DNA from 2 places in the Paenibacillus salivarius genome. Region 2 is predicted to be linked to the other one. Evidence: a T-box and tRNA genes for the amino acid it is inferred to sense, from the RefSeq annotation. Region 2 holds a T-box; the other holds one or more tRNA genes.
What was found. The T-box of region 2 lies ahead of pheS (phenylalanine--tRNA ligase subunit alpha). A T-box ahead of a tRNA ligase gene usually reads a tRNA of that ligase, here a tRNA-Phe.
Positions count from the first base shown of each region.

Region 1: it encodes a tRNA-Phe, which carries the amino acid that the T-box ahead of pheS (phenylalanine--tRNA ligase subunit alpha) is inferred to sense. The anticodon was not compared.

Region 1 covers NZ_CP195592.1:4,644,510-4,658,924, reverse strand. Annotated here, with positions in the region: rRNA gene ACSFXJ_RS21610 (23S ribosomal RNA) at 1-1,751, shown strand, start outside; tRNA gene ACSFXJ_RS21605 (tRNA-Asn) at 1,816-1,891, shown strand; tRNA gene ACSFXJ_RS21600 (tRNA-Ser) at 1,896-1,987, shown strand; tRNA gene ACSFXJ_RS21595 (tRNA-Glu) at 2,009-2,083, shown strand; tRNA gene ACSFXJ_RS21590 (tRNA-Val) at 2,167-2,242, shown strand; tRNA gene ACSFXJ_RS21585 (tRNA-Met) at 2,264-2,337, shown strand; tRNA gene ACSFXJ_RS21580 (tRNA-Asp) at 2,369-2,445, shown strand; tRNA gene ACSFXJ_RS21575 (tRNA-Phe) at 2,468-2,543, shown strand; tRNA gene ACSFXJ_RS21570 (tRNA-Thr) at 2,565-2,640, shown strand; tRNA gene ACSFXJ_RS21565 (tRNA-Tyr) at 2,644-2,729, shown strand; tRNA gene ACSFXJ_RS21560 (tRNA-Trp) at 2,737-2,810, shown strand; tRNA gene ACSFXJ_RS21555 (tRNA-His) at 2,837-2,912, shown strand; tRNA gene ACSFXJ_RS21550 (tRNA-Gln) at 2,937-3,011, shown strand; tRNA gene ACSFXJ_RS21545 (tRNA-Gly) at 3,018-3,092, shown strand; tRNA gene ACSFXJ_RS21540 (tRNA-Cys) at 3,104-3,177, shown strand; tRNA gene ACSFXJ_RS21535 (tRNA-Leu) at 3,188-3,273, shown strand; tRNA gene ACSFXJ_RS21530 (tRNA-Arg) at 3,289-3,365, shown strand; tRNA gene ACSFXJ_RS21525 (tRNA-Leu) at 3,400-3,479, shown strand; gene ACSFXJ_RS21520 (class I SAM-dependent methyltransferase) at 3,614-4,345, shown strand; gene nrdD (anaerobic ribonucleoside-triphosphate reductase) at 4,494-6,674, shown strand; gene nrdG (anaerobic ribonucleoside-triphosphate reductase activating protein) at 6,680-7,183, shown strand; gene ACSFXJ_RS21505 (nucleoside deaminase) at 7,330-7,809, shown strand; gene ACSFXJ_RS21500 (response regulator transcription factor) at 7,834-9,441, opposite strand; gene ACSFXJ_RS21495 (sensor histidine kinase) at 9,475-11,205, opposite strand; gene ACSFXJ_RS21490 (ABC transporter substrate-binding protein) at 11,522-12,868, shown strand; gene ACSFXJ_RS21485 (carbohydrate ABC transporter permease) at 13,038-13,976, shown strand; gene ACSFXJ_RS21480 (carbohydrate ABC transporter permease) at 13,990-14,415, shown strand, end outside.
Region 2 covers NZ_CP195592.1:4,016,308-4,030,722, forward strand. Annotated here, with positions in the region: gene ACSFXJ_RS18575 (cytochrome C oxidase subunit II) at 1-202, shown strand, start outside; gene zapA (cell division protein ZapA) at 253-1,611, opposite strand; gene pheT (phenylalanine--tRNA ligase subunit beta) at 1,729-4,179, opposite strand; gene pheS (phenylalanine--tRNA ligase subunit alpha) at 4,213-5,247, opposite strand; T-box leader at 5,322-5,584, opposite strand; gene ACSFXJ_RS18595 (YsnF/AvaK domain-containing protein) at 5,667-6,698, opposite strand; tRNA gene ACSFXJ_RS18600 (tRNA-Gly) at 6,829-6,899, opposite strand; tRNA gene ACSFXJ_RS18605 (tRNA-Pro) at 6,940-7,016, opposite strand; gene ACSFXJ_RS18610 (aldolase catalytic domain-containing protein) at 7,141-8,100, opposite strand; gene ACSFXJ_RS18615 (FeoA family protein) at 8,305-8,547, shown strand; gene feoB (ferrous iron transport protein B) at 8,544-10,574, shown strand; gene ACSFXJ_RS18625 (FeoB-associated Cys-rich membrane protein) at 10,615-10,779, shown strand; gene ACSFXJ_RS18630 (ATP-binding protein) at 10,865-11,974, opposite strand; gene ACSFXJ_RS18635 (hypothetical protein) at 12,232-12,639, opposite strand; gene leuB (3-isopropylmalate dehydrogenase) at 12,883-13,965, opposite strand; gene ilvC (ketol-acid reductoisomerase) at 14,237-14,415, opposite strand, start outside.

The DNA of each region.
Region 1 (14,415 bases), 630 kb from region 2:
ATGGTCTTCGGGGTTAAACACACTTCGAAGCTGGAGTGAAGTCGATTCAGGGGTAGGGGAGCGTTGAATGCGGGTTGAAGTCAGACCGGAAGGACTGGTGGACTGCATTCAAGTGAGAATGCCGGTATGAGTAACGAAAAGATCAGTGAGAATCTGATCCGCCGAAAGCCTAAGGGTTCCTGAGGAAGGTTCGTCCGCTCAGGGTAAGTCGGGACCTAAGGCGAGGCCGAAAGGCGTAGTCGAAGGACAACAGGTGGAAATTCCTGTACCACCGTAAACCGTTATGAGCAATGGGGTGACGCAGTAGGGTAGTGACGCGAGCTGATGGATGCTCGTCCAAGCAGTGAGGCTGATGTGTAGGCAAATCCGCACATCGTTAAGGCTGGGCTGTGATGGGGAGGGAAAATTTACAGTACCGAAGGTCATGATCTCACACTGCCAAGAAAAGCCTCTAGCCAGGTGAAGGTGCCCGTACCGCAAACCGACACAGGTAGGCGAGAAGAGAATTCTAAGGCGCGCGGAAGAACTCTCGTTAAGGAACTCGGCAAAATGACCCCGTAACTTCGGGAGAAGGGGTGCCTCGGTAGGGTGAATAGCCCGAGGGGGCCGCAGTGAAAAGGCCCAAGCGACTGTTTAGCAAAAACACAGGTCTGTGCGAAGCCGCAAGGCGAAGTATACGGGCTGACGCCTGCCCGGTGCTGGAAGGTTAAGGGGAGTGGTTAGGGAGCAATCCCGAAGCTATGAACTGAAGCCCCAGTAAACGGCGGCCGTAACTATAACGGTCCTAAGGTAGCGAAATTCCTTGTCAGGTAAATTCTGACCCGCACGAATGGCGTAACGACTTGGGCGCTGTCTCAACGAGAGATCCGGTGAAATTTTAATACCTGTGAAGATGCAGGTTACCCGCGACAAGACGGAAAGACCCCATGGAGCTTTACTGCAGCTTGATATTGGACTTTGATACGATTTGTACAGGATAGGTGGGAGCCTAGGAAGCCGGAGCGCCAGCTTCGGTGGAGGCGCCGTTGGGATACCACCCTGATCGTATCGGAGTTCTAACCTGGTACCGTGATCCGGTGCGGGGACAGTGTCAGGCGGGCAGTTTGACTGGGGCGGTCGCCTCCTAAAGAGTAACGGAGGCGCCCCAAGGTTCCCTCAGAATGGTTGGAAATCATTCGAAGAGTGCAAAGGCATAAGGGAGCTTGACTGCGAGACTGACAAGTCGAGCAGGGACGAAAGTCGGGCTTAGTGATCCGGTGGTACCGCATGGAAGGGCCATCGCTCAACGGATAAAAGCTACCCTGGGGATAACAGGCTTATCTCCCCCAAGAGTCCACATCGACGGGGAGGTTTGGCACCTCGATGTCGGCTCATCGCATCCTGGGGCTGAAGTAGGTCCCAAGGGTTGGGCTGTTCGCCCATTAAAGCGGTACGCGAGCTGGGTTCAGAACGTCGTGAGACAGTTCGGTCCCTATCTGTCGTGGGCGTAGGAAATTTGAGAGGAGCTGTCCTTAGTACGAGAGGACCGGGATGGACGCACCGCTGGTGCACCAGTTGTTCCGCCAGGAGCACAGCTGGGTAGCTAAGTGCGGACGGGATAAGCGCTGAAAGCATCTAAGCGTGAAGCCCCCCTCAAGATGAGATTTCCCAACTCGTAAGACCCCTTGAAGACGACGAGGTTGATAGGCTGGGGGTGGAAGCACAGCAATGTGTGGAGCTGACCAGTACTAATCGGTCGAGGGCTTATCCAAAGAACTAAACACGCAAATGAAGTTTCGTATCCAGTTTTCAGGCGATCAAAGCTTGAATAAATATTCCCTGATAGCTCAGTTGGTAGAGCACTCGACTGTTAATCGAGTTGTCACAGGTTCGAGTCCTGTTCGGGGAGCCATTATGGAGAGGTGTCCGAGTTGGCCGAAGGAGCACGATTGGAAATCGTGTAGGCGTCACAAGCGTCTCGAGGGTTCGAATCCCTCTCTCTCCGCCATCATATTTCTTTCATAAGCAAGGCCCGTTGGTCAAGGGGTTAAGACACCTCCCTTTCACGGAGGTAACAGGGGTTCGAATCCCCTACGGGTCACCACTTTCTTTAAAGCTACATAAAAGCTTTGCGAAAGACTTGATTTTAAACCGCTTTTTCTGGTACAATATGATTTGTCTTTCCTCGGAGGCTTAGCTCAGCTGGGAGAGCATCTGCCTTACAAGCAGAGGGTCGGGGGTTCGATCCCCTCAGCCTCCACCATATAAGATTTACTTTTACTGACGCGGGGTGGAGCAGCCCGGTAGCTCGTCGGGCTCATAACCCGAAGGCCGCAGGTTCAAATCCTGCCCCCGCAATTATCCCTTTAACAGGGATATCCAATAGTGTGGAGCCGTGGTGTAGAGGCCTAACATGCCTGCCTGTCACGCAGGAGACCGCGGGTTCGAATCCCGTCGGCTCCGCCATTTTAAGTAAATATGCAAGTGAGGCTCGGTAGCTCAGTCGGTAGAGCAGAGGACTGAAAATCCTCGTGTCGGCGGTTCGATTCCGTCCCGAGCCACCATTAAAACTGAATGCATCAAATGCCGGTGTAGCTCAATTGGTAGAGCAACTGACTTGTAATCAGTAGGTTGGGGGTTCAAGTCCTCTCGCCGGCACCATTTGGAGGCTTAGCGAAGTGGCCAAACGCAGCAGACTGTAAATCTGTTCTCGTACGAGTTCGGTGGTTCGAATCCATCAGCCTCCACCAGTTTTAAAGGGGCATAGTTTAAAGGTAGAACAAAGGTCTCCAAAACCTTTGGTGTGGGTTCAATTCCTGCTGCCCCTGCCATTTTTTCAAAACTAAATATTTTTATGGCGGTCGTGGCGAAGGGGTTAACGCACCGGATTGTGGCTCCGGCACTCGTGGGTTCAAGTCCCATCGATCGCCCCATTATTTTTACTAACAACTTCATGTTGGGGATTAGCCAAGCGGTAAGGCAACGGACTTTGACTCCGTCATGCATAGGTTCGAATCCTATATCCCCAGCCATTTTACGCGGACGTGGCTCAGCGGTAGAGCATCGCCTTGCCAAGGCGAGGGTCGCGGGTTCGATTCCCGTCGTCCGCTCCATTTTTTTATAAGGCGCCATAGCCAAGTGGTAAGGCACAGCTCTGCAAAAGCTCTACCCCCAGTTCGAATCTGGGTGGCGCCTCCATTTTCTTTTCGCGGGAGTGGCGGAATCGGCAGACGCACAGGACTTAAAATCCTGCGGTAGGTGACTACCGTACCAGTTCAAGTCTGGTCTTCCGCACTTTTTTTGGTTTATGTGCCCTTAGCTCAGCTGGATAGAGCGTTTGACTACGAATCAAAAGGTCAGGAGTTCGAATCTCTTAGGGCACGCCATTATAACTCGCTTTAAGAAAATAAATATTTATATGCCGGTGTGGCGGAATTGGCAGACGCGCGCGACTCAAAATCGTGAGGGAAACCGTGGGGGTTCGAGTCCCTTCACCGGCATCACGCAAACAGGTTTGTAAATTGCTTTTGAAGCAGTTTACAAGCCTGTTTTTATTTGCATTGCCCCTCAATTTCTAACCGTTTAGAATGTATAGATAAAGTTTTCGATAGTAATCGTTAAGGAGGTTGATTGCATGAAACAAAATAGCTATGATAATCCGGGTTTCTTTGCGAAATACAGCCAGATGCCCCGTTCCATAGGAGGACTTGATGCTGCCGGGGAGTGGTCCGTTTTTCGGGCGATGCTTCCGGAGCTTCGGGACAAAAAAGTGCTTGATCTCGGTTGCGGTTATGGTTGGCACAGCAGATATGTCCGGGAGCATGATGCCAGGTTCGTGGTAGGTTTGGATCTCTCTGAAAAAATGCTGGAGCGTGCCAGAACCATGACCCAGGATGACCAAATTCAGTATCGGCGGAGCGCAATTGAAGATATCAATTATTCCGAAGGGGAGTTTGACCTGGTGATCAGTTCCCTCGCACTCCATTATGTTGAAGATTTTGATAGCATCTGCCGAAAAGTTTATCGCTGTCTCGCCCCCGGCGGTTCTTTCGTGTATTCGGTGGAGCATCCGGTGTATACCGCGCTTCCGGAACAAGACTGGGTTTACGGCAAGCAGGGAGAGAAGTTGCATTGGCCGGTCGATCGTTATCATGAAGAAGGGCCGCGAAATGCCAGATTTCTTGATCATGATGTCGTTAAGTATCACCGAAGTATTGCGACACAGGTAAATGCGCTTATTCATTCGGGATTCCGAATTCGGGAAATGTCCGAACTTAAGCCGGAAGAACATCGGGTCGAGCAGGATCCGGAATGGCGGGATGCAAACCGGAGACCCATCTTTTTGTTGATCGCAGCTGATAAATAAGGGAAAAGTAGATCTGTTTAACGGTAACACTATATATAGTAGTATTTTGCCTTCGGCAGTGTTCAGAATCACTGTAAGTTGATTTTTATTAAGGTATACTCTCTTAGTCGAATACCTGATAATAAAATCACTACGAAGGATGAATTTAATGATAGTTATTAAGCGAGACGGTTCAGAGGTAGCTTTCAATCAACAGAAAATCATCGATGCGATTTGCGCGGCCATGAATAGTACCAAGAAAAAAGGCGACTCTGAATTGGCACAAAAGATAGCCGACAAGGTGACGCGGAAAATTTCCAAGCTGGAGAAGGTGGATATCGAACATATTCAGGATGAAGTTCAATCCGCCCTGATGAATAGCAGAAGGAAAGACGCTGCCGAGGCCTACATCGGCTATCGTGAAGTAAGAACCTTGAAACGGCGCGAACGCAGCAGCCTGGACAAAAAGGTTCTCGGGCTTCTGGAGCTCACGAATGAAGAGGTATTGAAAGAAAACTCCAATAAGGACGGAGCCACCATTCCGACGCAGCGCGATTTGCTGGCAGGCATTATGGCCAAGGATTTCGCCCAAACTTACATGATCCCAAAACGGGTCGTGGAAGCCCACAACAGCGGGGATCTGCATTTTCACGACCAGGATTACAGCCCGTATTTCCCCATTTACAACTGCATGCTGATCGACTTAAAGGGGATGCTCAAGAACGGCTTCAAGCTCGGCAACGCCCAGATCGAAACCCCGAAGTCCATAACTACCGCTACGGCCATTACCGCCCAGATAATCGCGCAGGTAGCGAGCCACATCTATGGCGGAAATACGATTAATGAAATCGACGTTATCTTGGCCCCATATGTATTAGAGTCTTTTAAAAAGCACTATCGCAAAGGCCTGCAATGGCTGTACATGCTGGAAGGCGATGAAATCGAAGCCCTGGATATCTCCTGGGAAAACGAAGGTTTACATAAGAAGTATCCGCGTTGTCTTGAATATGCCAAAAACCTGACCGAGAAGGAAACCTATGATGCTTTTCAATCGCTCGAATATGAAATCAATACGCTGGTCAGCGCCAACGGACAAACGCCTTTCAGCACGTTCGGCTTTGGCCGGGGGGTGTCATGGGCCGAGCGGCAAATCCAAATTGCCATTTTGCAAAACCGAATCCGCGGGCTGGGAAGGGACGGGAAAACCGCGATTTTCCCTAAGCTGATCTTCGGCTTGGAAGAGGGCGTCAATTTGAAGCCCGGGGATCCGAATTACGATATCAAACAGTTGGCCTTAAGATGCAGTACATTACGGATGTATCCCGACATTATTTCCGTGCCGAAGGTCAAAGAAATTACCGGGTCTTTCAAGTTTCCGATGGGCTGCCGCTCTTTTTTGGGCAGATATGAAGAGAACGGGGAGGAAATGCACGACGGCCGGTTCAACATGGGGGTGGTGACCGCCAATTTACCTCGGATTGCGATCAAAGCGAACGGCTCGGAAGAGACCTTTTACCGCCTATTGGATGAACTTTTGGAAGTGTGCAAGGAAGGGCTGATGTATCGCATCGAACGCTTAAAGGGAGTCAAAGCTAAAGTTGCCCCCATATTGTATATGGAAGGAGCGGCCGGCAGCCGGCTTCAACCGGAGGACACGATTGATCACCTGCTTGAGAACGGCAGAGCCAGCATTTCATTGGGTTATATCGGGATCCATGAAACGATGATGGCTTTGTACGGTACTTGTCTATTTGACGACGAGGAATTGCGGAAAAAAGGGGTGCAAATCGTTCGGTACCTGAGCGATAAAGCCGAGCAATGGAAGCTGGAAACCGGCTACGGCTTCAGCCTGTACTCCACGCCGGCGGAATCCTTATGCTACCGGTTCTGCAAGCTGGACGAGGAGAAGTTCGGCAGGATGGAGGGAGTCACGGACAAAGGATATTATACGAACTCCTTCCATCTCGATGTGAACAAGAAAGTGACCCCGTTTGAAAAAATCCAGTTCGAGAAGGATTACCCGCAGTACGCGAACGGCGGATTTATCACGTATTGCGAATTCGACTCGCTGGTCAACAATCCGGAGGCGCTGGAAGCGGTATGGGACTATGCTTATGAACGGGTGCCTTATTTCGGGACGAACACGCCGACGGACAAATGTCTGGAATGCGGGTTTGAAGGGGAGTTTGAAGCAACCAATACCGGCTTTGAATGTCCGAACTGCGGCAATGCCAATCCGAAAACCTCTTCCGTCATACGGCGCTGCTGCGGGTATTTATCGGAGCCAAGCCAGCGTCCGTTTAATGCGGGCAAGCAAAAAGAAGTACTCTCCCGCGTGAAGCATATGTGAGTCTTATGTACATCGCGGACTATAAAAGATTTGACGTCATCAATGGAAGAGGACTTCGGCATTCCATATTTACATCAGGCTGTACGCATCACTGCAAGGGCTGCTTTAATGCGGCTACATGGAACTTTAATTACGGAGAGCCTTATACCATGGAGTTGGAAGAACGGATCATTGGCGATTTGAATATGCCGGACGTCAATATAGCCGGTCTGTCCATACTAGGCGGCGAGCCGTTTCAAAACGTGGAGGGGCTGCTCGGGCTTGTCTCCAGGGTACGGAGCGAGTGCAGCGGCAAGGATATCTGGATCTGGTCCGGATATACGTTTGAAGAAATCATCGAAGACGAAAGCAGACGGGAACTACTGACCTGTTGCGATGTTCTTATCGATGGGAAATTCATCCTGGAGCGGCGCAACCTGAAACTAAAATGGAGGGGCTCCGACAACCAGCGCGTTATTGACGTGAAGGAAAGCTTGCGAACCATGCAGGCTGTGCCGATGCCCATTTAAGTGCGTGTTACACCTCTAATGTCTAAAGTAACGGCCCTCGTCTTGAAGCCAAGACGGGGGCTTTTGGTTTGGCCCCGCGGAATATTAATGTTATGGGAAAAGGAATATAATAACTCGAGATCCCAAAATAAAGGAGAACGAAGCCGATGACGGATAAAGACCATGAACAGTGGATGGAAAAAGCGATTACCGAGGCGACGGAGAATGTGGCCCAGGGCGAGGGAGGCCCCTTCGGGGCGATTATCGTCAAAGACGGGCAAGTGATCGGAAAAGGGCGGAATTCGGTAACCTCGTTGAACGATCCTACGGCGCATGCCGAGGTCCAGGCGATCCGTGAGGCGTGCCGTCATTTGAACGACTTCGAGTTAAAGGGCTGCGTGATCTATACCAGTTGCGAGCCCTGTCCGATGTGCCTTGGGGCGATTTATTGGTCGCGTCCGGACGCCGTTTATTATGCGGGCACGAAGGAGGATGCCGCTGCCATCGGATTTGACGATCAATTCATCTATGAACAGATCGCCAAGCCGAAGAAGGATCGTTCCATACCGATGATACAGATTCAAACCCAAGACCATTTGCGGCCTTTTCATACCTGGAGAGCATCGAGCGGCAAAATAGAATATTGAAGCGCCCACGGATACTTTCCAGCATTATGACTCCGCTCTTTGCATATATTCCCGCGGGGAAACTCCCTCGACCTTTTTGAAAACTTTGCTGAAATAAAAGGCGCTCTCATAACCCAACCGCTGCGAAATTTCGTAGACCCGGCCATCTCCGCGCAGCATCATTTCCTTGGCGGCCGCGATTTTGGCCTCCGTCACGTATTCCACAAAGCTGACTTTTGCGGTTTTGGCAAACAGATGGCTCAAGTAATTGGGGCTGAAATTGAAAATATCCGCAACATGGTTGAGGGACAGCTTGCTGTCCAGATTCCGTTTGATGTACTCCTGCACATGTCGGACTACCTGCTCCTTATAGCTCTGCTTTCTGGAGGACAGCACCTCGCAGCAGCCGTCGCGGAATTGCACGAGCCAATCGACCACGCCGTCCATCGTATGCTTTTGATAAATCGCACGGTAGCCTTCCGGTTCGTTACCGAAAATATGCTCGACCATATTCTCTCCGTCCGAGAGGAGGGAAGTCGCCATATACAGCAAGTTGCACGCGGCGTCCGTCGCGGGCACCAACAGTTCGGGATGCCCGTCGAAGCTCGAGATCAGTTTGGAAATGAGCGCGTTCAAGGCCTGAATATCCATTTCTTCGAAGGCGCGGCGAATTTCCGAGCGGTACGACGAAAAATCGAAGAGGGAGGAATCCGTCCAGGCCGGTTTATCCTGAGAAAAGAAGACGAAGGATTGTTCATGAACCGCGGCGGGCAACACTTTTCTCGCCGCCAAATAGCTCTCCCGCAGCAGATAAGGATCGTCGACGGCAAATCCGGCGCCTCCGATAATCGTCACATTGAAGTATTTGTGGAGCAGCGTGCTCATGTCGTGCAGCCGATGCTCGACCTCGTTAAGCCATCTCTTCGGGTCAACCGCGGGGACGGGCAGCGTGACGGCAAAGTTCCTCAGATCCAGGCTCGTCACGTAACAGATTCCCGATGCTGCCAGCGTATCTTTCGCCATTTGAACCGTGCTGGTACACAAAGCGACCAGTTTGTCTCCGCGCGGCGGCACGCTGTCCGGACCGAGAATGCGGCAGGTGCAAACCAGATAGGCGGGCGCATCCAGTTCGAGTTCAAGGTCCTCTTTTTGCAGGAGATATTGGTCTCTGCATTCGAACAATTGATTGAACAAACGGATGAAAAATTTGTCCCGGAGTCCTTGTAAATTACTGCGGTAAAGCAGGTTTGGAGGCAGTTCCTCGTGCGTGTATTCCTTTAGAACCTTAATCGCCCTATGGATCGACTCCTTCAGCGTTTCCGGCGTCAGTTCCAGCTTCACCAGATAATCGACCGCCTGCACTTCGATGGCGCTGCGCGCATATTCAAACTCTTCATAGCTGGTCAGGATAATGAAAAGGGGGAGCCGTCCATGTTTTTTTCGCACGGAAGTCGCCACCTCCAGGCCGCTTTTGATCGGCATTTTGATATCGGTCAAAACAATGTCGGGCCGCAGGGCTTCGATCATTTCTTCCGCCTGGGCGCCATTGTGCGCAACGCCAACGATCTCGATCTGGTGGTCTTCCCATCTCAACATCGATTGGAGGCCGATACAAACCAGGGCTTCGTCGTCGGCGATCAGCAATTTAATCATTAAGCTCACCTCGCAGTGTTCTTGATTGTGTCATCAATATTCACTCTTCCGGTAGGGAATCAACATTTTCATTTTGGTGTAAACCCCTTGCAAACTCTCGATAGATAGGCCGTATCTATCGCCGAAAGTCAGCTTCAACCGTTCGTTCACGCTGCGGAGCCCAACCTTCTCGAACATTCCCTTCGGTTCCTGTTCCCGCGAAGAGAGGATGCCGGTAATTTGCTCCTGGCTCAAGCCGATCCCGTCATCCTCGATCGTCACGCCCACATCCCCATGGCCGATTCGCTCGATCGTTACGATAATATGGCCTTTGCCTTTCGGTTCAATGCCATGGAAGATGGCGTTCTCCACCAGCGGCTGCAAAGTAAAACGGGGGATCAAACAGGACAATAGATCCGCGTTCTCAAATCGCGATTCCATCGTAATATTGTTCCCGTACCGATACTTCTGGATTAGGAAGTAGTCGTCCAGCAAGCCGAGCTCGTCTCCCAGAGCCACCAACTTGCGGGGATCCTTGGCGATGCTTCGCAGCAGCCTGGATAGCGAGGTGGTCATCTCCGCGATTCCGGTTGCATTCTGGATCGTGGCCATCCATTTGATCGAATTCAGCGTATTGTACAGGAAGTGCGGATTGATCTGGCTTTGGAGCATCCGGTATTCCAGATCCTGTTTCTGCTTCTCATCCGCCAGGCGGGTTTCCATTAAGGCGACGATGTCTTGGGACAGGCGGTTAATCCCCCGGCCTACATCGCCTAGCTCGCTGTTCCATTCAATATTCCGGTCGATCAGAAAATTGCCCTGGGCAATCTTATCGATCCGTTTTTTTAATTTTTCTACAGGAAGGCTGATCGTACGCGTCAGGTAGTATGTAATGAAGGCGCTAAGTACGATGACGAGAACCACGACTCCAAGCACCAGCAAAAGCCAGATATTCATTTGCGGGAGAATTTCTTTTTCCGATAACGTCTGCGAGAGAGTTATGCCGGGCCTTATCTGGTAAGAAACCGCGATTCGCCGTTCTTTTCCGTCCGCGGCAAGCAAGGACACATCGGTAAGGTTGCCGCTGACCCCGTCCGTCTTGTAGCCGGAAACCCGATAGTCGGCGGAAGAAGGGACAACCTTGCCGTCCTCGATATCGTAATGCTGATCGCCGAGGCTCAGCAGCAATTGGGAATCCGGGGGTAAAGCATAGCCGTTCAGCTTGTCGGTAATCACCGATACATTCGCAAGCAGGTATACGGTCCCGATCCGGGCGGAACGCTCTCCGTAAATCGGCAGCACAAACGGAATGGCGCTGGAGCCCGACAGCGGATCCTTGATGACCCGCTCCCATTCCTCGGTCGAGTCTTCCGTTAATCCGGGCAGAGTGTGGATATTATGGAGAGTTAACGGCATAGACGCGCTGACCAGATTATCCACTTGAAAAAATTTGTTCTTGTGGTCCGTAACGATCAACCTGCGCACGTAGCCGTTCGAACGGTTGATGCGGAAATCCTCCTGCATGGAAGCGAAAACGTGAACGGCATCCATGGAGCTGGCGTCCGGTGATGTGAAATATTCCGTCAGCAGCGTATTCGTTTTGGAATTCGTGCTGCATGTCATGGCCAGCAGGGACAGGTTCAGTAAATCCTGTTCGATGATATGGGATACCAGCTGCAGGTTGAATTCGGTGGCCTGAATGGTTGTTTTCCGCTGGAAATAAGCAATCAGTTCATAGCTGACATAGGACATGAGAGTCGTGATAAGCAGAGCAAAGGCCGCCATGAGCAGGATAACGCGGCTCTTGATGGTGGATTTCCTTCTCGTGGGGGATCACCTCTTCCGAGAGAAATAAAGCGTTTTCATAGATCATAGCACGATTCGGGGGCCTCGTCACAGGGAGGGGAAACAGAAACCAACATTTTTCCATGAATAAATCACAATTTTACAGGTTCAGGCAAGGCGGGTTTCAACGAAATAGAAAAGTGAATGATTTTGATTCAAAAAATGTATGCCCTTTCATCGCGATATCCTTTACGATACATGTAGATTCGGTGTTGCCGGATCAGGCTTTGATATCTAGAGGAAAAGGGGTTAAGAAATGAGACTGAAAAGAATCTTAGGCATTACCCTGGCAACGATTCTTTCGATCGGTTTGCTCGCAGGATGTTCAGGCAAAAACGGAAACAGCGCCGATAACGGAAAGCAAAATGCGAACAATTCTGCAACCGTTTCCAACGATGCGGGCGGAGCCGGCAAAGATCCCGTAACGATAAAATGGGCGCTATGGGATTGGGAAGCCACCGCTTATTACCAGCCTTTGATCGATGCATACAAGAAAGCCAACCCTAACGTAAACATCGAGTATGTCGATCTGGGCTCCACCGATTATATGACCATGCTGAGTACCCAACTTTCCGGTGGTGCCGACCTGGATGTTCTGACGATTAAAGATATTCCCGGCTATGCCAACCTCGTGAAACAAAACCATTTGGAACCGCTGAAGGGCTACATGGGAGAACAAGGGATCGACGCATCCAAATACGGCGGCACGGTAGAACAAATTCAAGTAGGCGAAGAAGTTTATGCGCTTCCTTTCCGCAGCGATTTTTGGCTGATCTACTATAACAAGGATTTGTTCGACAAAGCGGGCGTTCCTTATCCGAGCAACGATATGACACTGGATCAATATGATGAGCTGGCCAGAAAGATGACCTCCGGGAGCGGGGCCGAAAAAGTATACGGAGCCCACTACCATACCTGGCGCAGCGCGGTTCAATTGTTCGGCATTCTTGACGGGCAGCACACGATTCTTGACGGGGAATACGACTTCTTGAAGCCGACGTACGAACGGATTTTGAAAGAGCAGGAGGACGGCATCGTGATGGATTATGCCACCCTGAAAACATCCAGCACGCATTACTCCGGCGTCTTCTATAACAATTCCGTCGCGATGATGAATATGGGCAGCTGGTTCATTGCCACCCAAATCGAGAAAGTCAAGAGCGGAGAGTCGCAAGCCAAGAACTGGGGCATCGTGAAATATCCTCATCCGGATGGCGTTGAACCGGGGACCACGCTCGGTACCATTACTTCCCTGGCCGTCAATCAAAAGTCCAAAAACAAGGAAGCGGCGCTGGATTTCATGAAATTCGTCACCGGGGAAGAAGGCGCGGCCGTGATCGCTTCCACGGGGACCATTCCGGCGATTAAAACGGACGAAGTCGTAAATTCGATCTCCTCCATCGAGGGCTTCCCGAGCGATGAAAACAGCAAGGCGGCTTTGACGACGGCGAAGACGTATCTGGAAATGCCGATGCACGAGAAGAGCGCGGACATCGAAGTGATCCTGAACGAAGTGCATGACAGCATCATGACCAAGAATACGACGATCGACAAAGGCTTGGCGGATATGAAAACGCGGGTGCAGCAGGTTTTGAATAACTAGCTAGTATGCGGGTGTAAATAGGGCGGGCTTGTCCCGCCCTTATTTTAGAAAGGTTATTTTCGGGGCTCCCCCGCAAAGGAATCGGATGAAGCTGCGGATCCGTACGTGACTTTGCGGTTTTTTTGTCCCCGGAAGCTTGTCATAGCCAGAAGGGTTTGGAGGGAAACAAATGCAGAACGAAACCGTATTAGGAACCGAAAAAGCGCCGAAAACAGGCATTTCCAAAAGCGTCAAGGATCATCTGATCGCTTATAGCTTCATTGCCCCGAACTTCATCGGGTTCGCTTTGTTCACGCTCGTGCCGATGATCTTTGCTTTTGTGCTTGCCTTCGTCAAATGGGACGGGGCCAACCCGATGGATTTCATCGGACTCCGGAATTTTGCCCGTCTCCTTCAAGATACGACCTTTCACAAGGCGTTATGGAACACGATCATCTACACCGTAGGCGTCGTTCCGCTTACGATGGTTTGCGCTCTGGGACTTGCCATTCTGCTGAATCAAAAAATATTCGGGCGCAATGTGATGAGAACCGTCTTTTTCTTTCCGTACGTCGCATCGCTGGTTGCGGTGGCGGCCGTATGGAACTTTATTTTCAGTCCGACCATGGGCCCCGTCAACAATATTCTTCACGCCATCAGCGGGATTCCGCTGGAGGAACTGCCCCGCTGGGCCGCGGATAAAGATTGGGCCATGTTTACTGTCGTGCTGTTCACGGTATGGAAAAATATGGGCTACTATATGGTCATCTATCTTGCGGGTCTTCAAGGAGTCAATCCCGAGCTGTACGAAGCTGCCGAACTGGACGGGGCCAATGCCTGGAAAAGATTCCGCAACGTCACCATCCCGCAGTTGGCTCCAACCACGTTTTTCGTGTTGATGATTCTGATCATCAATTCGTTCAAGGTTTACGATATCTTTATCAACCTATTCGCCGGTGCCGACAACCAGCTTAACGATTCCACGAGAGTACTGGTCTACCAGATTTACAACACCGCGTTCCGTTCCCTGGATTACGGCTATGCCAGCGCCATGGCGATCGTGCTGTTCCTGCTTGTGCTGGGCGTCACCATCGTTCAGTTCCGCGGTGAAAAGAAGTATGGAGCATAGGGGGATAACGGATATGGTAGGATCAAACAAAGCGGTTAAAGCTGGCGCAACGTCGATCGCCTATATTTTGCTGGTTGTCGTTATTTTAGGCATGTTGGTGCCTTATGTATGGATGCTGTCTTCCTCACTGAAGCTGAATAAGGATGTCTTCGCCTTTCCGATGCAATGGATTCCCGATCAGCCGCGCTGGGAAAATTATGCCGACATCTGGACGAAGATTCCGCTGGGGACGTTTATTTACAATACGGCAAAGCTGTCGGTCATTGTGACGGTCTTGCAGCTGTTGACGTCCAGCTTTGCCGCTTATGCGTTCTCCAAATTGCATTTCAAAGGAAAGAACATCTTGTTTCTCGGATATATCGCAACCATCGCGATCCCTTGGCAAGCCTACATGGTGCCCCAATTCATCATGATGCGTTCCATGGGGCTCAACAATACG
Region 2 (14,415 bases):
GAAAGACGTACCCGTGAAGATTACTTTCAAGAATGCGGAAGGAAACCACGGGATCCTCGTTCCCGGCCTGAAGCTGCAGCTCAGCGGCAAGAAAGATTCCGCCGTCATTATTCCCAAGGAAGCGGGAGAATTCGAAGTAGCATGTTCGATCATGTGCGGAAGCGGACACGGCACGATGATTTCCAAGATCATCGTTGAATAGGAGAAGGAAGAGCCCGGCGGGATCCGTCGGGCTCTTTCTCTTTCTTTACGCTACTTTTGATCTTGTTCGATCAACTCGATCCATTCGTTATATTCCGCTTGCAGCTTGGAATATTCTTCCTTCAGGCGCAAATATTCGCCTTCTCTTTCCTGTTCCTTCTCCCGCTCGACTTCACGTTCCGCCTGGAGCAGGCGGTATTCATGGGAGATGATTTCATAGCTCTCCGAAATTTGCTGCAGCTCTCCGGAAATCCGCTCCTTCTCTTGTTCCAGCGCCCGCAGATCGGCGGATAGATTCAGCACCTGCTCGCCGCCTGCCGCACTTTCCTGCTGCCACTCGGCAATTTGCCGCTGCAATTCCGCTTCGGCTTCGCGCCACGAATTGAGCTCCTGTTCGGCGGAAGCCAGCTGCTCCCTCCATTCGCGTTCCCGCTTTTCCGCTTCCTGGCGGGAAGCATCCTGCTCTTCGACCAAAACGGCATATTCCTTCAATTCCGTCTCCACTTCCTGAAGACGCTGTTTTAGAGTTTGAATTTCCGCCGCCTGTTTTCCGGTCAAATCGTTTGCCTCCAATAGGCTGATTTCCAGGCGGCTAAGCTCCTCGTTCCGCTTCTCGGCCAGCTTATGCCAAGAACTTTCGCTCTGCACGGCGGCCGCAAGCTCCGAACTCAGCTTGTCCTCGCGCTCCTTGCTCTCCTGAAGCAAACGCGCCTGCTTCTTCGCTTCCGCATCCGCGGCCTGGATGGTCTGATGAGCCGCTTTGATCTGCTGCTCCAGCTTCAAACTGTTTTCTTTTGCGCGCTGTTCGGAAGCCTTTGCCTCCACCTCGCGCTGCTGGGATGACTTAAGCTGGCTTTGCAGACGTTCCCGTTCTTCCTTTTCTTTGCGGGCTTCCTGCTCCATCGTCCGCTGCTTCGCCTGCAGTTGGGTATTGCTCCCGCGCTGCTCGGCAAGCTGACGTTCCAGCTCCTGAACGCGGGCGGTCAGCTTATCGCGTTCCGCTTCCGTTTCTTTGAGGGTATGTTCATGCTTGGCCGCCTGCTCGACAAGCTGTTTGTTATCGCTCTTCAGCTGGTGATGCTGCTCCTGAAGCTCCTTGAGGTTGTTCTCCTGCTTCGTCTGAAGTGCTTGCATCACCGAAATTTCCTGTTTAAGCTCCGCCTTCTCTTCCCGCATCTGAGCCAGTTCGCTCTGAAGTTGCGCGACTTTCGCCGCTTCCTCCGCCATACGGACTGCCGCAAGCACCGCGAGACGCGGAGTATCCAGATGAGGGTACATTTTGGCGATGGAACGCATATTTTCATCCACACGGCGGGCGATGCCCTTCGTGTATTCCGGATTATTGCCTATGATTTTGTATGAAGTCCCGTAAATTTCAACATTGATGCTGATACGGTCAGGGGTATTCACAGCCAAAAGCCTCCTTCGGTCCCGTTTATTCTCAGATGTCTGTAATTTTTACACAAAAGTCACATCGAATCGGGAAACGCCTTAAAGAATGATTCGATGTGACTTGTTCAATTCCTGCTATTTTCTCAATTCGGCCGCAAAAGTTTGCTCCAATGCGGCAACGACGGAATCATGGACTTCGCTTACTTCTTCATCCGTCAATGTGCGATCCTTGTGGCGATAAGTCAAGGACAGCGCCACGCTCTTCTTCCCTTCGCCGAGCTTGCTGCCGGTAAAGACGTCAAACACTTCCACCGATTCAAGCAATTCGCCGGCCGTTTGGCGGATTGCCGCGATCAAGGCGCCCGATTCGACATTTGCGTCCACAACGACCGCAATATCCCGCTGCATCGCCGGGAAGCGCGGCAAATCCCGGTAATTTACCGTTTCTCCGGCAAATTCGTAGAGGGGCGCAAGCTGCAATTCCGCAACGTAGGTGTCATCCAGGTCCAGCTCAAGCTGCAATTCGGGATGCAGCTGGCCGAGCGTTCCGATCCGCAAATCTCCGGTTGTCGACTTTAAAAACACCGATGCGGAGCGGCCCGGGTGGAAACCTTGCGGCTCATCCGCCGCATACGAAATTCGATCGGCGATGCCGAGATAATCAAACACACTCTCCAAAGCGCCTTTCAAATCAAAGAAATCCACCTTGTCTACAGGAGCATTCCAGCGTTTCTCCGAGCGGTTGCCTGCCAGCAGAAGACCAAGCGCAGGCAGTTCGCGAGGCTGTTTCAGCATCTTTTCATCAATGCCTTGAAACACCGTACCGATTTCGAACAAGGCCAAATCTTCCTGCTTACGGTTGCGGTTGTACTGGGCCATATCAAGCAGTCCCGGCAGCAAGCTGCCGCGCAGCACGCTACGGTCCTCACTCATCGGCATGGCCAGCTTGACTTCATGTCCGCCTTCTCCCAAAGCCGGAAATTTACCGGCCGCACCGGAACGAATGAAGGAATACCCCATCGTTTCTTGCCATCCTCCATGCACGAGCATGCCGCGAAGCGCGCGCCGCAATGCTTGGGGTTTTGTATAGCCCCCTGCCGTGGTCGGACCTTCGATCGCCGTGACCGGAATATTGTCGTAGCCGTACAATCTTGCAACTTCCTCAATCAAATCAACATCCCGGGTAATATCGCCCCGGCGGGTCGGAACGCGGACTTCCAGCGTATTGTCCGGTGCATCCCCGGCTTCAAAATGCAGTCTTGCCAAAATGGCCTTCGTTTCAAGGGAAGAAATATTCGTTCCCAAATAATCGTTCATTTTGCTGAGCGATAAGGAAATCGTCAGGTCCTGCCCTTCGCTAACGACCGATTCCTCGATGCCTTGGAGAACTTTGCCGCCGGCAAGCTCGGCCATAAGGGAAGCGGCCCGGTTCAGGGCCGGGATTACCCGCGCCGGATCGACCTCTTTCTCGAACCGCAACGAAGCTTCGGAACGAAGTCCCAGATGGCGCGATGTTTTGCGGACGGTCCCCCCGTCGAACTTGGCGGACTCCAGAACGATATTCGTCGTCGTTTCCGTGACTTCCGAATCCAATCCGCCCATGACGCCGGCCAGCGCGACCGGACGGTTCTCGCCGTCCACGATGAGCAGCGCTCCCGCTTCCAGCTTGCGCTCCTGACCATCCAGGGTCACCAAGGTTTCCCCTGCGTTCGCCAGGCGTACTCCGATAGCGTTCCCGGCAATGCGGTCGGCGTCAAATGCATGCAGGGGTTGGCCGTATTCCAGCATGACGTAGTTCGTAATATCGACGATGTTATTGATCGGACGGACCCCTGCCGCCATCAACCGGTTTTGCATCCAGAGCGGCGAAGGACCGATGCTCACGCCCGAAATATAACGCACCGCATAACGGCTGCAATATTCCGGCGCATCGATCTTGACGGAGATCCGGCTTTTCGCGGTTTCGGAAACTTCGATCAGCTTTTGTTCCGCGTGCGGAAGCTTCACGTCCCGGCCCAAAATGGCGCCGACCTCATAGGCTGCCCCGAGCATGCTGAGACAGTCCGAACGGTTCGGCGTCAAATCAAAATCAAGGACCTGATCGTCCAAATGAAGCAGCTTCCCGATCGGCGAACCGATCTTGCTGTCTTCCGGCAGCACCAGGATGCCCTCCTGCTGTTCCTTCGGCAGCAGCTTGTCGTTCAGTCCCAGCTCCTTGGCGGAGCAGATCATGCCTTGCGACAGAACGCCGCGGAGCTTTGCCTTCTTGATTTCCAGGCCACCCGGAAGCTTAGCTCCCACCAATGCAACCGGCACCTTTTGGCCGGCATCCACGTTCTTGGCGCCGCAGACGATTTGCAATTCTTCGCCTTGGCCCGCATCGACGATACAGATATTCAACTTATCGGCATCGGGATGCTTTTCCTTGCTTTTGACGAAGCCGACGACGACGTTGTCGACCCCTTTATTCCGGCTTTCGACCGAGTCGATCTCGATCCCCGAGCGGGTAATCATTTCGGCAAGCTGCGGAATGTCCACATTATCCAATGAAACATATTGCGATAACCATTCGGTTGATACTTTCATGTCAATTCCCCTTCCTTTTCCGTGTTCCGTGGGCTAAACTCTGGCAAATTGCTGCAAGAACCGCAGATCGTTATTGTAAAAATGACGGATGTCATCGACGCCGTATTTCAACATCGCAATCCGTTCCACGCCCATCCCGAACGCAAAGCCGCTGTAAACTTCCGGATCGTATCCGCTCATTTCAAGCACCCGCGGGTGCACCATGCCGCTGCCCAAAATTTCGAGCCAGCCGGATTGTTTGCAGACCCGACAACCGCTGCCGCCGCATTTGACGCAGGTTACGTCGACTTCCACGCTCGGTTCCGTGAACGGGAAAAAGCTTGGGCGCAAACGGATTTGCGTGTTTTTTCCGAACATTTTGCGGGTGAACTCCAGCAGTGTGCCTTTAAGGTCGCTCATGCGGATTCTTTTGCCGACCACCAGGCCTTCGATTTGATGGAACTGGAAGGAGTGGGTCGCATCATCGTCATCGCGGCGGAATACCCGCCCAGGGCAGATAACCTTGATCGGAACTTCCCCCTTCATCGCTTCCATCGTCCGTACCTGTACGGGAGAAGTTTGGGTCCGCATCAGCAGATCCTCGGTCAAATAGAACGAATCCTGCATATCGCGGGCCGGATGATTTTTCGGCAAATTCAACGCTTCGAAATTGTAATAGTCGGTCTCGACCTCGGGACCTTCCGCGATCCGATAACCCATTCCGATGAAAATATCCTCGATTTCCTGGATCACCTGGTTCAGCGGATGCACGGACCCTTGCTTAAGCGGGCGTCCCGGCAACGTAACGTCCACTTTCTCGGCGGCCAGCCGGTTTGCAGTTTCTTTTTGCTGGAACTCGTTCTGCTTCTCTTCGATCAAGCCTTCGATCGCACCGCGCACCTCATTGGCGACCTGGCCGATGATGGGCCGCTCCTCCGCGCTTAATCCGCCCATGCCGCGCAAAATTTCGGTCAGGGCCCCCTTTTTTCCTAAATATTTGACGCGAAGGTCATTGAGTTGAGCCGCATCAGCCACATTGCCGAGCTGTTCCAGCGCTTCTTGTTTGAGTGCTTCCAAACGTTCTTTCATCGACAAATCCTCCTTAAAACAATCAAATTCATTTTCATGGTTCCTCCGGAAAATAAAAAAAGCCCTTTCTCCCGAAAAGGGACGAAAAGACCGTGGTACCACCCTTGTTAGAGTCACGACATGTTTGAACGGCGGGACTCTCACTCCATCGACATAACGGGTCGTTTCCGGTATCCTCTACTGCACCGCAGCCAACATGTATTACCGGCTGCCCGTGGTTCAAGGAACTGCTCAAGAGCGAACTTCGGCAGCCTGTTTCCCCGGAGACGCTCTCAATCCTTGACGTCTCCTCCCTGTCAGGAGGCTTCTGCCTACTCTTCTCCATCATCGCATTTGCATAATGACTTATTTTGATATTATATTCAATGTTTCGAATAAAGGCAAGCCGGCAGCCTAAGGGCCGCCGGCTTTTAATCAGGTTAGTCCAGCTTCGTATCTCCTTGAATTCTCGGATTTCCCGTTTGATCCAAGCGGGCTTCTTCCCGTTTCAGGGTATCCCTCACTTGCTCCATATCCTGAACTTCACGTTTATGAATGTCCACTTCGCCGGTCACCACCGGCCGTTTATTCACTTCGACCCGTTCCTCCGTCACCGGAATATGGATGGATTCATTCTTTCCGATCGGCTCCGAGGCCGCACCTTCGTCGTGCATCACTTTTTTCTCGATAACGACTTCCTCGCGATTGACCGGAACATTAATGGTCTTCTGTTCCTCGACGACTTCCTTCCGCACGTTTACTTCACCGGCGGGTTGGCGGGTTTTCGAAATGTCGAGCTGCTCCTCATGGAGGCGCATCTTGCGGCCCTCGTCACGATAACCGCTTTGCAGCTCCCGGTCGCGTTCTTCCGTTGACAATCTGTCTAAAGTGGCGATTTCCTGATAAAAAGCCCCCGCCGGCTCACGCGTTTCGCTTGATGTTGCCTCCGTTCCCGCATCGTCCATGCCATACTTCCCGTAATAGTTGGCATTCAGCGAATGATGCTTCCGGAAAACATCATAAATCCCGGCTTCACGGGCTCCGTCCGATTCGACCAAAACCAGGATTCGCCCATGCTTCACATAGGTATTATATTCCTCGGCTTCTTCTTCCGGGATGCCGAGGCCGACCAGCCCGCCGACCAATCCGCCCGCTCCGGCGCCTACCGCGGCTCCGGTCAACGTCGCCGCAATCGGACCCGCCGCGACGATCGGGCCGATACCGGGAATCGCCAGGGCGCCCAAACCGGCCAGCAAGCCTGTCACGCCGCCGAGCAAGCCGCCCGTCGCCGCACCGGTAGCGATGCCTTCCGGCGCCTTAGTCCCCGTTTCGTCTTGAATCGAATCGATGTCGTCTCTATTTTTTCCGATGACAGATATTTCGCTGGAGTCATATCCCAATGCCTGCAAATCCCGAATCGCATTGGAAGCATCTTGTTCCGAAGCAAACACGCCTACAAGTTTTTTTGCCATTTCGATTACCTCCTGATGTAGATTGGGTTCAGAAGATAATTAACCAATGATCCGGCATTCAAACTTCGGTTCCCTATACCGAAGCCGATAAAAAACAAAAAACCTTGCGCAAAGCGCAAGGTTTCTGTAAAGCGGGTGATGGGAATCGAACCCACGCTACCAGCTTGGAAGGCTGGAGTTCTACCATTGAACTACACCCGCATATGAAATTGAAATCTCCGATTCGCAATCGGATCTTTCATGGTCGGGACGACACGATTCGAACATGCGACCCCCTGGTCCCAAACCAGGTGCTCTACCAAGCTGAGCTACGTCCCGATGGATGTTTCATCTCACTTTGTCTCGCGGAGACAAAATATAATATAACACTTTTCGAATGAGGTTGCAAGCAAAAAGGACAAAAAAAGTTCGGCCGTTTCCGGCTGAACTTTTTTCGCATTTTTTACTTTTGCTCAAAGCTGACTTCCGGGGTCGTCAGTTTATCGTAAAAATCCACCGCTTTGTCTTTATCGGCGGAGGCGCGCAGCGCCATGGCGGAACGCGGATGCTCATCCAGCGTACCCGTGATCATGTAAGGAATGAGATAGCCCCATTCTTCCTTTTCGCGAAGCGGGATCAACAGTTGTTCCAGCACATCGAGCACCGGACGCAGCTTATAATTGGTATTTTTCAAATGGGCGACCAACAGCTCCGTAGGGCAGTTTCCTGCGGCGCGGCCCATGCCGTAAACCGAAGCGTCCAGCAGTTCGACGCCAAGCTCGGCCGCCACCAGCGTGTTGGAGAATGCAAGCTGCATATTATTATGCGTGTGCACGCCCAGGCGCTTATTCGGCAAATGGGTTTTAAACTTGTTGACCAGGTATTCCATATCTTTGTAATCCAAGCTTCCGTAGGAATCGACGATATACACGACATCGACGACGCTTTCTTTAATCATCTCAAAAGCCTCGAGCAGTTCGTTCTCCATGACATTCGACAATGCCATGATATTAATTGTAGTTTCATATCCGCGATCATGGAAAAGTTGAACGAGCTTCAGGGCTTTGTCCACATCTTTGACGTAGCAGGCCACGCGGATCAAATCCAGCAAGCTTTCACTGCGCGGCAGGATGTCGTTCTCGTCCACCCGACCGATATCGACCAGGGCCGACAGTTTGGTAGTGCCCTTTTGCGGGATGACCTTTTTGAGGAATTCATCGTCCAGAAACCGCCATGGACCCGCCTTGTCGGCTCCTTTCAGAAGCTTCGGCGAATTTTTATATCCGATTTCCATATAGTCCACGCCGGCCTCGTTCAGACCCGCATATAACTTCTGAACAAACTCCACGCTGAAATCCCAGTTATTGACCAGACCGCCGTCCCGAATCGTACAATCTACGATTTTGCTCCGATTTTCTTTCATGAGTACCGATCCCTTTCCCTGTCTGTTTTTTACTTTCCATCTTACTTGAAGCGAAAACCAAAAGTAAAGGCGAACTTGTATTTTTCATGTGAGGTGAATCACAGTTTATAGTTTATTTCCCATGTTATAGTGAAACGAACTAAATGAGACTGATTATCAATGTCAAAAAAAATTCTTTTATCCTTTGAAGGGAGCGTCCAAAAAATGTCAAGCTGCCCAAACTGTCTGCTCGGGTTAAAACCGGGCAAATCCGCAGCCATCTCCCGATTCGGCAATATCGATCCGATTCTCAAACGCCGCCTTTCCGACTTGGGCATCGCCGAAGGATCCCGAATCACCGTCAAGCGCTATTGCCTTTGGGGCGGTCCCGTTTTGCTTGAATGCGATGGCCAGCTGCTCGGGATCCGTCAAAAGGAAGCGGCGCAGATCGAGGTGGCCGTGTCATGAGAGTAGCGGCACTGATCGGCAATCCGAACACCGGTAAAACCTCGCTGTTCAACACGCTAACCAGCTCCTATGAATATGTGGGCAATTGGTCCGGAGTAACGGTCGAAAAGAAAGTCGGGGTTCTTAAGGATAAAAGCGGCACGCTCATCGACCTCCCCGGTATTTACTCCTTACATCCCCTTTCGCGAGATGAAGGCGTTGCCGCCGAATATTTGGCTACGGACCCTCCCTCCCTGCTTATCAACATCGTTGATGCTTCCCAGTTGGAAAGAAACCTGTACCTGACATTACAGCTTCTCGAGTACGGAAAACCTGTCGTTATCGGATTGAACATGATCGATGTAGCCAAGGATCGGGGCGTGGCCATTGATACGGAGCGTTTGTCCGCTTCACTGCGAACCAAAATCGTTCCCCTGATCGCACGAACGGGTGTAGGATGCAAGGATCTGCTCATCCGCATGAAGGAATACGGTCAGGACATGGACGAGAACGCGCCTGAATTCCGGATCGATTACGGAAATATTGTCGAAACGGCGATACAGCATATTTCCCGGGAATTAGCGGACATCGAAGCCGTGAACTCCCTGTCTTCCCGTTGGGTCGCTCTGCAAATGCTGGAGGACAATCCCGCCGTCATGAGCATTCTACGGTTGAATGAAGGCGTGCTGTCCCGTGTACTTGCCATCCGGTCTGCCGCTGCACGAAAGCTTGCCGCTTCCGAAGCTGTCGAACCGTTGCAGGAACATATTCGCGCCGTTCGAATCCGAATGATCAAAGGGATCTGCGAATCGGCCGTTGACCAATCCAACCTTAGGCCCCATACCTTGACGGAAAAAATAGACATGTTCGCCTCACATCCGGTGTGGGGAGTTCCTATTTTTCTTGTCTTCATGTTTTTTACTTTCAAGCTCACTTTCGATTGGCTCGGCAACCCGTTGTCCGACCTGCTTGATTCTTTCATTTCCGGAGCTTTGAGCACATGGGTTGAACGAGGGCTTGCCGCGGTCGGCGCTTCGGAGTTCACTTATGCGCTGATCATAGACGGAATCATCGGCGGTGTCGGCGGGGTCCTTGTGTTCATCCCGCAAATTTTCATTATGTTCCTGATTATTTCATTTATCGAGGATTCGGGTTACATGGCCCGCATCACCGTCATGATGGATAAAATGATGGAACTGGCGGGCTTGAACGGTAAAGCACTGATTCCGTTCATTATCGGATTCGGATGCAATGTTCCGGCGGTTATGGCCTCCAGAAGCATTGAGCAGCAAAAGGAAAGAACGTTGACGATGCTGCTTGTCCCGTTGATGTCCTGTTCCGCCCGGTTGCCCGTATACGCGCTCTTTGCCGGCATTTTTTTCGCCAAATCGCAAGCGATTGTCGTTTTATCGCTTTATGTCCTGGGCATTGTGCTTGCCTTGCTCCTGGCAAAGCTATTTTCCTTGTTCATGTTCAAGGACACCAAATCCTTCTTTATGGTCGAGCTTCCGCCATACCGGATGCCGCAAACCGTCACGTTGTTCCGAAGCACATGGGAAAAAGGCAAAGGCTTTCTCCGCAAGGCGGGAACCTTTATCCTCGGCGGCTCCGTCATGATCTGGCTGCTTACGTACTTTGGCCCCGGCGGTATCGCCGTCGATATGGACAACAGCTATCTTGCTTCCCTTGGCGGCCTCTTCGCAAAATTGCTGGAACCGGTCGGTTTCGGGACTTGGCAGTCCGGAGCCGCGCTGATCACCGGATTTATGGCCAAGGAAGTTGTCGTGTCTACCATGAATATCATTTATCATGTCCCGGATATGGCCGGTTTGCAGGGGCAAATCGCCTCCGCCTTTACCCCGCTGCAGGCGTTCAGCTTTATGGCCTTCGTTCTGCTCTACACCCCTTGTCTCGCTACTGTCGGCGTACTGCGGAAAGAAACGGCCTCTTGGAAATGGACCCTGTTCGCCGTCGGATATTCTTTACTGCTTGCTTATGTGGTTGCTCTGATCATCTATCAGGGGGGCCGATGGCTCGGTTTGGCATAACGAATGCCATATTAAATTCACGCGAAAGGAGTCCGAATCGATGGCTGATATCGTCATTGTATCCGTTGTGTTGATATATGCGGGCTTTGCCCTATACCGAGGTCTCCGCAAAAGCAAAAAAGGAGCCTGCGCTTCCTGCTCTCAACAGAAGTCATGCTCTGCGGGATGCGGCGATTCAACCCTATATCCTCCTAAATCGAATTAGCCGTAGTTACAACCGGAAAAAGCCTCTGCCCGGTGCTTAAGCACTAATTATGCTTATGCAACGGCAGAGGCTTCATTATCTTTGTTTATACTTGGACAAGCGGGAAAGAAATGACGAATTCAGTCCCCGATCCCTTGATGCTGTCGACGAGAATGGTCCCTTTATGATTTTTGACGATACGGTAACTGACCGACAACCCCAATCCGGTACCGTTTTCCTTTGTCGTGAAAAAAGGATCGAACAACCGGCTAAGCAACGTCTTATCCATTCCGTTTCCGTTGTCACGGATCGAGATGCTCACGTTTTTCCCGTCCGGCCTTGCATCGATTTCGATAACTCCGGAATGCTCGCCCCCGACCTCCTCAATGGCATCCATCGCGTTTTTGATCATATTTAAAAGAACCTGCTTGACCTGTTTGACATCAATCGACACATTCATCGCCGGGTCCACGATATTGAGATGGATTTCGCAGCCTTTCATCAACGCTTCACTTTCGGTTAACAGTACAACCTCCTTAAGGAGCGAGCCTATGCCAACGACAGTCTTTTGGGGAGCCGTCGGCTTGGAGGAGTTCAAAAATTCGTAAATAATATCGTTTGCCCGATCAATTTCCGTCAATATGATTCTGGCGTACTCATCTCTTCCCAATTGAATGAGATGCGGGCGTAGCAGTTGGATGAACCCTCTGATCGCCGTTAACGGGTTGCGGATTTCATGGGCGATCGCAGCGGAGATTTTCCCCAGCATGGCCAGCTTGTCATTTTGATACGCAGTCTGTTCAATTTGCTTAAACTCGGAAACATCTTTGATGCTGAACAGATAGTCCCCGTCCATCTGGTCACCGTATGTAATGGTAGTAAGCCAGTACCTTCCGTATTCATCGACCAGCTCATGATTTTTTTTGCGGAAAAGAATCGTTTCCCGGTAAAGGCGCAATATTTTCTTCTTTTTAAAACGGCTTAAATGAGGATGGCGCAGCAGTTGAAGCAAATTGCAGCCGATTAAGGAATGCCGCGGAATTTCGAGCAATCTGGCCATCTGCACATTAATAAAGGTGAGGACACCGTCACTATCAAACAGCATGATGCCGCTGTCAAGGTGTTGGAGTACATTTTCGTACTTGTTCTTCACTAGCTGGGTCGAATTATACGCCTTTACAGATTGGAGCAACGTTTCCTGGAATTCGCTCAACAAGCCGGTTCCCCCTCTTTCTCCGATTGATTTCAGCCCTTGACGACAACTAACGATCACGATGCGGATTGCATCCGCCGGTTAGTATGAAAGTTATCCTCCACCTTGTGTCCTATTCCAATAGCCTGTCTCAATCATAGTAAACACTTCCAAAAACCGTCAATCAGAGATACTGTCGAAAATACGGGAAATCCCCCATAAAGAAGAATTTCAACCAAAAACAGGCGGCCTCCCCGCAAGGAAGCCGCCCCGAAATTTGCCTATTTTTTTTGCAATAATTTTGCCCTGCGCCTGCTCATGACGGCGAGCCGTTTTTTCAGCTCGGATTCCCATTTGACGTCATTCATTTGCTTGGCGACCGTCAATAAATCCAACGACAGGTCAATTTGACTTTGCACTATATCAAGCGGGTCTTCATCTTCATGATTGACGCAGTTGCCGAAGATGGATTCGTCGTTTTCCGTAACGAAATCCTGAAAGTCGATCTCGGAGAGCCCGTCGCCATGTGCATATTCCGCCAATACCTCATATTCGTTCTCCACTTTATAGTGGACCTCGACCCGGTGGCATACCGGGCAAAACAGCAAAGGAACGTTATGAACCTGGGTACGATAATGTTTCAACGTTCCTTTCGTTCCCAGCATACTTGCGCCGCAGCAAAAGCTCATTCCCCGTCACCCCTTCCCGTTCGCGCTCTAAAATAAACCCCGAACGCACAAAAGTACGATTGCATATAACTATTCGAGATGCGTCTTGCAAATTCCTCTGTTTCGCCCGCTAAATTAAGGATGAACCTGAATTGATTTTAACATACGCCGATCGATCCATATAGAGTATAAACCGGGGGGCAAAAAGCCCCCTGCTAGCGGCATACGCCAACAGGGGGCCGTGAATCACGGTTTCAGGATGGATCAGGCATTTTTCATCGCTGCGACAATGAGGTCACCCATCGCCTTCGTGCCGATCGCTTTGCTCTTGTCTACGGCGATATCGCCCGTACGATGACCCGCATCCAGCACTTCCGCGACCGCGCGTTCGATCGAATCCGCCGCGTCTCCGTAGCCGAAGGTCATCCGGAACATCAATGCGACCGAAAGAATCGTGGCGATCGGATTGGCCAGATTTTGGCCCGCGATATCCGGAGCCGAGCCGTGGACGGGCTCGTACAAACCGAAGCTGCCTTCGCCCAGCGATGCCGAGGATAGCATCCCGATCGAACCCGTCAGCATCGCCGCTTCATCGCTCAAAATATCACCGAACATATTTTCCGTGACGATAACGTCAAAGCTTGCCGGACGGCGCAAAAGCTGCATTGCGCAGTTGTCCACCAAAACGTGCTCCAGCTCGACATCCGGATACTCAGGAGCTACCCGGTTAACGACTTCGCGCCATAGACGGGACGTCTCCAGTACGTTAGCTTTGTCGACGGAAGCCAGCTTCTTGCGGCGCTTTTGAGCGACTTCGAAAGCTTGGCGGACGATCCGCTCGACTTCGCTAACATTGTAAGCGCAAGTATCCACGGCTTCCTGGCCTTGTTCCGTATCGCGGCGGAATTTTTCACCGAAATAGATGCCGCCGGTCAGCTCGCGAACGACGATGAGGTCTGTACCTTCAAGCACTTCCGGCTTCAGCGTCGAAGCGTCCTTCAGACAATCGAACACGACCGCGGGACGAAGGTTGGAAAACAGTCCGAGCGCTTTGCGAATGCCGAGCAATCCCGTTTCCGGACGCAATTCTTTGGGATTGTTGTCCCATTTCGGTCCGCCGACCGCACCCAAAAGAACCGCATCCGCCTTTTTGCAGATTTCCAGCGTTTCTTCCGGCAATGGGGTCCCTTTCTCGTCAATCGCAATGCCTCCGAACAGGGCATGCTCGGTTTCGAATTTATAGCCGAACAATTCTTCCGTACGTTTGATTACTTTTTCAGCTTCCGCAACAACCTCCGGTCCAATCCCGTCGCCGGCGATTACCGCGATCTTCTTCACTTCTGCCATCATGACAACTCCCTTTCTCCAGGTACTCACTCGTATAGATTCTATCTTCATTTTCGCACACGGGTTGGAATTTAACAAAGATATAGAATCTATTAGATTAATAGGTTTTGACTATAGGCTAAAAAAAACAATGCGGCACGCAGATGCGGGCCGCATTGGATCAGGTCGTTAAACAAGCCATTTTCTTTAGTTCCGCAACGCCTTAAAGCATCAGCTTACTCGTAGCCGCGGAGCCACTGGCTTCACTTTCTTTGACTTATCTACGAAACGATTACTTCTTGATCCAGTGCATCAAGCCGCGAAGCTCTTTGCCGACAACTTCGATCGGATGATTCGCTTCGTTACGGCGAGTCGCTGTCAAGAATGCACGGTTCGATTGATTTTCCAGGATGAAGTCGCGTGCGAATTTACCTTGTTGGATATCGGAAAGCACTTCCTTCATCGCTTTCT